One region of the Acidihalobacter yilgarnensis genome, then DNA from elsewhere that is predicted to be linked to it. Evidence: predicted binding sites of a transcription regulator. Region 1 holds the regulator's gene; the other holds the start of a gene.
What was found. Region 1 encodes FliA, which starts transcription of late flagellar genes. Its sites were predicted from a motif close to GCTAAAGTTNNNNNNNNNNCNGCCGATA; they were not measured.

Region 2: a site for FliA is predicted at 2,449-2,476, ahead of BI364_RS15175 (methyl-accepting chemotaxis protein). Genes of this name have one in related genera too.

Annotation. Positions count from the first base shown of each region.
Region 1 is NZ_CP017415.1:2,346,760-2,351,784, forward strand. It holds gene BI364_RS11240 (protein phosphatase CheZ) at 1-550, opposite strand, end outside; gene BI364_RS11245 (chemotaxis response regulator CheY) at 575-949, opposite strand; gene BI364_RS11250 (RNA polymerase sigma factor FliA) at 1,007-1,732, opposite strand; gene BI364_RS11255 (MinD/ParA family protein) at 1,735-2,625, opposite strand; gene flhF (flagellar biosynthesis protein FlhF) at 2,609-3,844, opposite strand; gene flhA (flagellar biosynthesis protein FlhA) at 3,945-5,025, opposite strand, start outside.
Region 2 is NZ_CP017415.1:3,143,987-3,149,011, forward strand. It holds gene uvrD (DNA helicase II) at 1-666, opposite strand, end outside; gene BI364_RS15175 (methyl-accepting chemotaxis protein) at 728-2,359, opposite strand; gene BI364_RS15180 (hypothetical protein) at 2,598-3,137, opposite strand; gene BI364_RS15185 (c-type cytochrome) at 3,121-3,789, opposite strand; gene BI364_RS15190 (hypothetical protein) at 3,900-4,244, opposite strand; gene BI364_RS15195 (cytochrome c1) at 4,311-4,997, opposite strand.

The DNA of each region.
Region 1 (5,025 bases):
TCACCTGCCCGGTAAGATCCTGAAAATCCTGCGCCAACATCACGTCGGAAAGCTGCGAAGAAACCGTCGAAACCTCCTCCTTAACTTCCGTCAGAAAGGCGTCCAGGGACCCTCCCAGCTCACGAAATTCCTCCACGCTCAATTCACGGCGTTTGAATTTCGCCCACCCCTCCGAAAGAGATTCCGCACGATGACTCAATGTGGTCAACCGCGGCATGCTGTCTTCGATGGCGTTTAGCGTCCGATGCGCGGCCTGCTCCGTCAGCGTAACGACATAATTGAGCCTTTCTTTAGCGTTGGGGATTTCCTCATGCGTGATTTCAGCCACGCGGGAATCCAGTCTGAAGCTATTCAACGCCTCATGCAGATCACGCGTCAGCCGACCCAACTCATTGAAAAGGCTCCGGTCCTGCTGTGCGCCGAGAGATGACAACAGATCGCTGACGGGCCCTTCATCCCCCGCCTCCAGTGCCGACACCAACAGACGCGCCAGTACCAACCGATCGTCCCCCGTGGGTACGCCCTGCTTGCCGTCCTCATTTTTATCCACGCCCGCGTCTCTCCCGTATCCGCCTTAACCTTCGATTCGCTCGAAAATTTTGTCGATCTTTTCCTTGAGCGTCTCTGCGGAAAAGGGTTTGACCACATAACCATTCACGCCGGCCTGTGCCGCTTCGACGATCTGGTCCCGCCTAGCCTCAGCCGTCACCATCAGAACAGGTAACTTGGCCAGCTTGGGGTCCGCACGCACCGCTTTGAGCAATTCGATACCCGGCATGATCGGCATGTTCCAGTCCGTTACCAGGAAATCGAACTTGCCCGACTGCAATAATGGCAAGGCCGTACTACCGTCATCGGCCTCGGCCGTATTATTGAAACCTAGCTCTCGCAGCAGGTTTTTGATGATGCGCCGCATCGTGGAAAAGTCGTCCACGATGAGAATCTGCATGTTCTTATCCACGAAACACACTCCTTGAGATTCAATCTGCCTAACCCCGGCGGCACCTCAGGTGCGCCAGTCGACCATCCTTGCACGCAACCGTATCAGCGCCTGACTGTGGATCTGAGACACCCTCGATTCCGACACGCCCAGCACTTCCCCGATCTCGCGCAGGTTAAGTTCCTCGTCATAATACAATGACAACACCAGCGCCTCGCGTTCGGGTAGCGCACTGATGGTCCTTGCCAACGCCTGCCTGAAGTCATCGTTGGAAAGATGGTCCAGCGGCCCAGACACCCGCGTTTCACCGATTCGTCCGCCCTCACGCTCGTCATCTCCATCGCCGTCTCCGAAGGATTCCTCGAAGCTGAAGACCTGATAGCCCGTCGCGTCACGTAGCAAACGGTGATACTCCTCCAATGACACTTCCATCTCAGCGGCAACCTCGATCGCTCGTGCCGCTCGTCCGAGTCGGTTCTCCACAACACGCAGCGCGGCCGAAATTTCCCGCGCCTTGCGGTGCACCGAGCGTGGCGCCCAATCATTGCGGCGCACCTCATCGAGCATCGCCCCTCGCACGCGTATGCCCGCATAGGTCTCGAAGCTCGCGCCCTGGCCGGCATTGTAATGCTTAGCGGCCTCAATCAAACCGACGATCCCGGTTTGCACCAGATCGTCGAGCTGCACATTCGGCGGCAGTCGGTGGATCAGGTGATAGGCAATCCGTTTGACCATCGGGGCATGCTCGGCCACCAGGCGGTCAACATCAGCGGCCTCGCGCGCGGGGTACATATTCAGTCGGCCCACTGCACGTCCGCCGGGGCGGGCCCATGCACCAATCGTTCGACGAAAAATTCCAGATGCCCGCGCGAACCCGTCAGTCTGGGGAGGTTATCGGCCTTTGCCGCCAAATTCTTGAATGCCCGACCGGCCGGGCCGCCGGGGTAGAGCTCAACCACCGCCCCTTGACGCTGAACTGCCTGGCGTAGCAAAGGATCTTCCGGCACTGCGCCTAGATAATGCAGTGTGACATCGAGAAAACGGCCGCAAACCGCGGCCATCTTGCGATAAAGCGCGCTCCCTTCTTGCTCATCGCGTACGCGATTGGCCAGCACGTGGAAGCGTCCGATCTGGTGCTCCCGACTGAGCACCTTGATGAGCGCATAGGCATCCGTCATCGAAGCTGGTTCGTCACAAACCACCACGATCACCTCCTGGGCGGCCCGCGTGTAACTGATCACATCTGCCGAAATACCGGCAGGCGTATCCACGATGAGTACATCCAGTGGCAGACTCAGTTCGCTGAAGGCGCGGATCAATCCGGCATGTTCGATTTGAGATAGATCGGCCATATGCGAAATCCCGGATGCGGCCGGTACCACATGAATGCCGCGGGGCCCGCTGACGAGTATTTCATCGAGCGTGCACTCGCCACTCATCACATGAGAGAGATTCACACGCGGCTGCAGACCCAGCATGACGTCCACATTGGCTAGGCCAAGGTCGGCGTCCATGAGCATGACTTCGCGGCCCCGTCCAGCCAGCGCCACCGCGAGATTGACCGATACGTTGGTCTTACCGACACCGCCCTTGCCACTGGCCACCGCCATGACCCTGACCGGGCGCAGTTCGCGCACACGCCTAAGCCCGTCAGCTTGGTCCACAGTGTCACCCGACGTAAGCATATCGATCGCTTCCCTTGTGTTTGCATCGCCCGCCAGTAGGCAGCGGTTCCCGTTCACGACGTTTGACCAATGCCAATGCCTGACTGACGATACGCTGCACGCGAGCTGGCTCGAGGTCTTCGGCCACTCGCTGTCCGGTGCCCAGATAACTCAAGGGCAGGCCCGCACGGATAAGCGCCGAAAGCGACGCACCCAGAGCCTCGGCCTCATCGAATTTACTGAGTATCGCGCCACTCAGCGGTACGCGTCCGAAGCGGCGAACCGTCTCGCCCAATACGTCGCGCGCGGCATTCGCGGCGACAACCAGATACAGACGAATATCAGGAATTGAGGCAAGCGCCTGCAGCTCCACCGTCAGTCGCGCGTCCCTAGGCGCGATGCCCGGCGTATCGACTAGGATCAATCGCTTATCGGTCTGCCCGGCAATGATTTTTGTCAGCGCCTCGGCATCATCCGCCTGATAGACCGGCACACCGAGCAGTTGTCCCAATGTGCTCAACTGCGCCTGCGCCCCAATTCTATAGCTGTCAGTGCTGACCAGCGCTACCTGCCCTCGCCCATGGCGGATGAGATATCGCGCCGCCAGCTTGGCCAGTGTCGTGGTCTTGCCAACACCGGTCGGGCCAACGAGTGCGACCACGCCACCTTTCTGGACGATCTCGTCGCTCCCAACCGCCAGCCGCCGCCCGAGTGCCTTGAGCCCATCACGCCAAGCCTCGCGCTCATCGCGGAGCGGGCCGACGCTTTCAGCCAGCTCGCGGGCCAAATCCGAGTCCATCCCCATGCGCTCGAACTGTCGCACGACCTCGGCCCGCCGGGGCTGTTCGCGCGTAAATTCGCGCCAGGTCAGCTGCGACAGCTGGTTTTCCAGCAAACCACGCATGGAAGCGAGCTCCCGTTGCAGGGCCGCAACGGTACGCGCATCGGCATGTCCGTCCGAGGATGTCGGCCTGACCACCGGCATCGATGTCGGTCCGACTTCGGGTTTGGCTGTCACCACCTCGCTCTGGACCTGTGGAGACACATCCGGTGTGGTAATCGGCGCGGTCTCCTGCGCCGCGCCATTTACCCATTCGGCATCGAAATCAACAGCCGCAACCAGCTCGATCCCGCCGTCGACACGTCGGCTCGACAGGATGACCGCATCAGCGCCCAACTCGTCGCGCACCAGACGGATCGCCTGCCGCATCTCGCTCGCCACAAAGCGCTTGATTTTCATACCATCGATTCCTCGTTGGATCGTCCATCAACGGGCTTCCCGCCCGAATTCATCGATGCCACCCGGCGGTCTGCATCCGTTATTACGCAATACGCCGGATTCAATGGTTGCCCCCCAGGGTGGCAATGACGCGCAGGCGTTTGTTCTCTGGTATTTCTGTAAACGCCAGCACATTCAAACCGCGAACCGTGGGTCTCAACCATTTCGCCAACCAGGGACGCAGATCTGGGGATACCACCAGTACCGCGGGTTCACCTGCCATTTCCTGTCGCTGGGCGGCCTGGGCAACCGCCTGCCGAACCTGTTCGGCCAAGCCGGGCTCCAATCCGAGCCCGCCGCCCTGAAGGGATTTGTGCAATAACTGTTCCAGTGTCGGATCAAGTGTCATCAGCTTGAGTTCATCGGCCGGCCCGTATATCTGCTGGACGATCGAGCGGCCCAATGCGGCACGTGCCGCAGCCGTCAATGCGTCAGCATCTTGACTCTTGGTGGCCTGCTCCGCCATGGATTCGGCGATCGTACGCAAATCTCGGATTGGCACACCCTCCGCCAGCAGGTTCTGCAGCACCTTGAGCACAACACCGAGCGCCAGTGGTTTGGGAGTGAGGTTCTCGACCAGCTTGGGTGCGCTTTGCCCGAGTTTGTCGAGCAAGTGCTGGACTTCCTCGTGTCCCAGCAGTTCCTGCGCATGCGCCTGTAGAATCTGACTCAAGTGGGTCGCGATCACCGTTGACGGGTCCACCACCGTATAGCCTAGGGTCTGAGCCTGGTCGCGGCTATCCAATTCGATCCACACGGCCTCAAGACCGAAGCTCGGATCCCGCGTGTTGATCCCCTGGATCGCGCCAAAAACCTGCCCGGGATTGATCGCAAGCTCGCGTTCCGGGTAGACCTCGGCTTCGCCCACGGGCACGCCCATCAGGCTGATGCGATAGATATTCGGCCCCAGATCAAGATTGTCACGGATGTGCACCGGGTGGACCAGAAAGCCAAGTTCCTGCGAGAGCTTGCGGCGCACGCCCTTGATACGGGCCATCAAGGCGCCGCCCTGAACCTTGTCTACCAGCGGGATCAGTCGATATCCGACCTCCAGACCGATGATATCCACCGCCGCCACGTCGTCCCACGACAACTCCTGCACCTGCGGCTCACCGATGGCGGCCTCTGCCTGACGTTGTTCG
Region 2 (5,025 bases), 800 kb from region 1:
GAACTCGTCCACCAGGAGATGGCGGAAGCGCTGCTGATAGTGCCGCTGCAGGGCTTCGTTATCGCGGATCAACTCCAGGGCTCGCAGCAGCAACTCGGCGAAATCCACCACGCCAGCCTGACGGCAAGCCGCCTCGTAGGCACTGTACAAGCGCACGAACTGCGCCTGGGTCGGGTCTCCGGTATCGTCCAGATGTTGCGGACGCAAACCCTCGTCCTTACGGCCATTGATGAACCACTGCACCTGCTTGGGCGGCCAGTGCGCCTCGTCCAGATTCAGCCCACGCAAGACGCGTTTGACCAAACGCAGTTGGTCTTCGTTATCGAGAATCTGAAAGCCTTGCGGCAGACCGGCTTCACGCCAATGCGCTCGCAACAGACGGTGGGCAAGACCGTGGAAGGTGCCGATCCACATGCCACCCGCGGGCACGCCCATCAGCGCCTCGATACGCCCGCGCATCTCGTGCGCCGCCTTGTTGGTAAAGGTCACCGCCAGCAGGCTATAGGGCGAAATGCTTTCAACGCGGATCAGCCAGGCAATGCGGTGGGTCAATACGCGGGTCTTGCCGCTGCCAGCGCCGGCGAGCACCAGCACCGGCCCAGATGGCGCGCTGACAGCCTCGCGCTGGGCATCGTTAAGTCCGGAAAGTAAATCGGTAACATCCATCCGCGCGAGTCTATCAGATGGCCGTCCATCGCCGTCGCGCCCGGCACGTGCAATGCGCGATTCAGATGCGGAATCGCCCGACCAACCGCTGTAACTGGCTCGCCAACCCCTTGAGTTCCTCCCCCGCACTGGCCGTCTGCTGAGCACCCTCGGCACTAATTTCGGCGACTTCGTTGATGGTCAGCACGTTACGGTTGATCTCCTCTGCAACGTGACTTTGCTCTTCCGCGGCACTTGCGATCTGTAGATTCATGTCGTTGATTCGGGTAACTGCGCCGGTAATCGCGCCCAACGACGCGCCGGCGCGCGCAGCCTGATCGACGCTCAATTCGGCACGCGCCTGACCACCTTCCATCGCAGTCACCGCATCACGAGCCCCAGCTTGCAAGCGCTCGATCATGCCCTGGATTTCCTCAGTAGATTGCTGGGTACGGCTGGCCAACGTACGTACCTCGTCGGCCACGACGGCGAAGCCTCGCCCTTGCTCGCCTGCCCGTGCCGCCTCGATGGCCGCATTGAGGGCCAGTAAATTGGTCTGCTCGGCAATCCCGCGGATCACATCCAGAACAGTGCCGATCTGCACGCTGTCTGCCTCCAGCTTCTTGATCACGCCACCAGCCTTTTCCACCTCGCTAGCCAGGGTGTTGATGACCTCCACCGTACGCTGGACCTCAGCCTGTCCCGCGCCGGCTTCCCGGCTTGCCTCATGAGTCGCGTCGGCCGCTTCACTGGCGTGACGCGCCACCACCTGTACGGTCGTGGTCATCTCATTCATGGCGGTTGCCACCTGTTCGGTCTCGCGCTGCTGACGCTGCACGCCTTCATAGGTCATCCGAGTGATCCCCGACATGCGCTCGGAGGCGCCCGCAATCTGTTGGCTTGAGGTCGCCACCTCGGCGACCAATGCCTGCACCTTACCGACGAAGCGGTTGAACGATGCCGCCAGCTGGGCCACTTCGTCACGCCCGCCGATGTCCTCTGGCAATCGTCGAGTAAGATCGCCCTCCCCCTCTGCGATGTCCGAAAGCGCGCGGGTGGCTGCACGCAGGCCACGCGTGATCGATCGCCCCAGGAGTACCGAAAGCAGAAGTCCGACCACCGCTGCCACGAGACCGATCAAGGCCCCCAGGCGAAAGCTGGCATCCACCTGCGCAATCACGCCGTCGCGGGTTTGTCCAAAACTGGCCTGTTCGCGCTTCATAAGATTCTGTAAGGCAATGCGGATGGGTCGCCAGGTCTTGGTTTCCTGCTGGACCAGGAGGTCGCGCGCCTCGCTCGTCTTGCCGGCCTCGACCAAGTCGATCACCCTTAGCTTAAGCGCGCTATTGACCTGCCAACTCTTTGCCACCTCTCGTAAATCCGCGAGCGCCCTCGGATTGCCTCGATAAGCTCCCTCTGCGCGGGCAAGCGCGGCATTAAAACGTGCGATTGCCGTCTCGGTAACCTTGCGCGCCGGCTTGAGATCCGGCTCGAACACCTTGTTGCGCGTCGAAATGCCCGACAGCAGACCTGCACCGTACATCACCTGTAACGTATTCAAACGCGTCTGGTCATGCTCGATGAAATTGACGAACGCGTCGCGTATGTCGCGGATTCCCAATAACGAGACGGCCAATGCGACCGACATCAGGACAATGGCAAGTCCAGTGGCGGAAATGATTTTGGACTGAATGGTCAGACGATTCAGCAGCATGTCTCCCCCTCGCAAGTGCGCCAAGCCCCATATGGTCGCTGTCAGAGATTATCGAGGCCTCGATTTAGAGTAGTCGGCTCGATATAGGTTTTCGGCACAGCATAGGAACACTTGAGAAAAATACGTGCGCATAGAAAGCGCAACCGTCGCCGAGTGGCGATCCGGGGAGGAGGCAAGAAGCAGGGTGCGGAAGACCCGCACCCAGAATCCCGAGGTGCTCGTTTGACCTTACGGGTCGTTACAGGCCGCCCCGACGTCGTCCGTTTTGACCGGCGAATACGGGGTTGGCATTGAACTGCTGCGCCATAGTGAAAATCAGGTGGCTCGCAAGATACAGCCACACGCCGTAAACCAGATAATGGTGCGCCGTGAGATCCTCCGCGAACAACCGGACCGCACCACCTTGATCGAAGACACCGAACAGCACACCGAGAAATCCGGTCAGGCATAACAAGCTCACTGCGATCACGCCAAGGCCCTGGCTCAACTTACTTCCCCAGCCAATGGATGAAGCGCGCACGCCAGACCACCAGCGCCACTGGAACGCGATCGCCAACACCAGGGTCACGGCCAGCGCATCGTGCATCCACATGTGATCGAATGGACCCGCGCGAAATACGCTGTTGCCACTCACCAATTCGAGCAAGACACCGACCGCGAGCATGGCGTGTAAACCTTTACTGACACACTCGAAGCCATGGCACTCGAATTTGAGTCGGCTTCCCTGTTCCGATTCCTTGACTCCAGAATCACCTTCCTGATCATTGATAGGCGACATACGCTTCAATCTCCGCTGTCATCGTCAGTGGGATGTGGCAACTGTGTCGTCGGATTCCCCCCGACAACGTGGGGATGAACGTAGCCAAGGCGAGAATTTCCTGCTTGTCCAGACGGCCTGCGATGTCCCGCATGATCCCATTGGGGTCGTTCGCACGCGTACCATCATGGAAATAGGTCAGTTGCTCGACGAGATAAGTTTTATCCTGCCCAGCCAAGCGCGGAAATTCGGGTGGGGTACCTGCACCGGTAGTGCTATGGCAAGCCTCGCAAGCCGGGACATCGGTTAAACGGATACCACCGAAGTAAATCGACTTGCCAGCGGCCCAGAGTGCCTTCGCCTGGGTATCTGTCGGTACCGGCTTCGCTTTCGGCGGCGGTAGCGAACCGAAAAAGGCAACCAAATCCTTCATTTCCTGTTGACCATGTATGGTCTTGACCGCATCGATCATCGTGCCCTTGGCGAGTGGATCGTCTCGCTTTTTCGACATGAAATCGTGCAACTGCTTAAGTAGATATTGCGGCCACTGACCTGCCAGATCGGGAAATCCCTGCACGGGCGAAATACCCGCCGCGCCATGGCAAACGATGCACATGGTTTTTGCATCTGTCTTGCCCAATTCCGGATTACCACCACTGATCACGCCGATCACGCCATTTTTCGGGTCAGCCTGCGCTGGGCCCAATAACGCCAACATGAGGATAGCGGCAAGCGAACAAACGGCGGGCGATCGTCCATACGCCCTGAACGCATCCCAATTCATCATTTGTCGCTCCTGAGAATTTCACGGATGAAAAGAAAAATGTAATAGAACGTCAGCGAAACCAGCAACACCACGAGCGGCGCCGTCAGTGGATACATTTCCTTGAAATTCGGTGCTGTCACGAAAAACCCAGCGCTCATCGCCGATAGCAGTAACGCCCTGCGTTCCGCTCGCTCGGCTATGCGGTAAGTCATGCTCAAGGCCAGCATGACCAACGCGAATAAAACCAAATTCACGATGCCGGGAATTCCCAGGTCGAGCACCAGCGGCATACCGAAGACAATGGCCCAGAGGCCACTCTTGTAGGAATTTCCGGATGCGGCATTCGTCAAACTAGGTTCCATGTCCATTCCTCGTCCGTTCTGTTCATGCAGGTAACGTCAACCCTTGGCAGTTACCCGATCCTGCGATTAGAGAATCGCGATAATGAAACCCACCACGGTCGCCAATCCGAACCCACCCACCACGTAAGGGCCGATCCGGTGGCGCTCGAGCACTGAGGGGTCGCTGGCATAGCGTAGGAAAGCAACGATATCGACCACCATGGTTTTGTATTGCGCCGGCGTCATCGAACCCTTGCGGTAAAGCTGCCCATCCTTGAGATACTGACCGCCGTACGCAGCTAAAACATTGGGCATGGCTACGCTCGGAAACACATGGTTGTTCCAACCTGTCGGGCGACTGTTATCCAGGTAAAAACTGGTTAGATACGTATAGATAAAATCAGGCCCCAGATAACGTTCGATCTGCGACAAATCCGGTGGTGGCTTGCCGAAGAATTTTTGCGCTTCCTTCTCCGTCATGGTGACGGTCATGCCACCATGAATGTTCGCGCCATCAGGACGCATCACAAATTTATCCAGTTCCTTTTGAGTCATCCCCAAGCCAGTCATCAGATTCATATAACGCAGATGTTCCACGCTATGGCAGGAGAAGCAGTTTTGACCGAAATATTCGGCGCCGCGAATCACGGTCTCCTTGTTCATGGTGTAGTGCGGCATGCGCAGTACGGGAGCAGCTTCCGCTTCACACGCACTCGTCGACAGCATCCCTAGCATCAGGATCAGGATCGTTGCCATGCGGATTTGTATTGCCATTTCAGTTCACTCCGATTGGATGGGATGC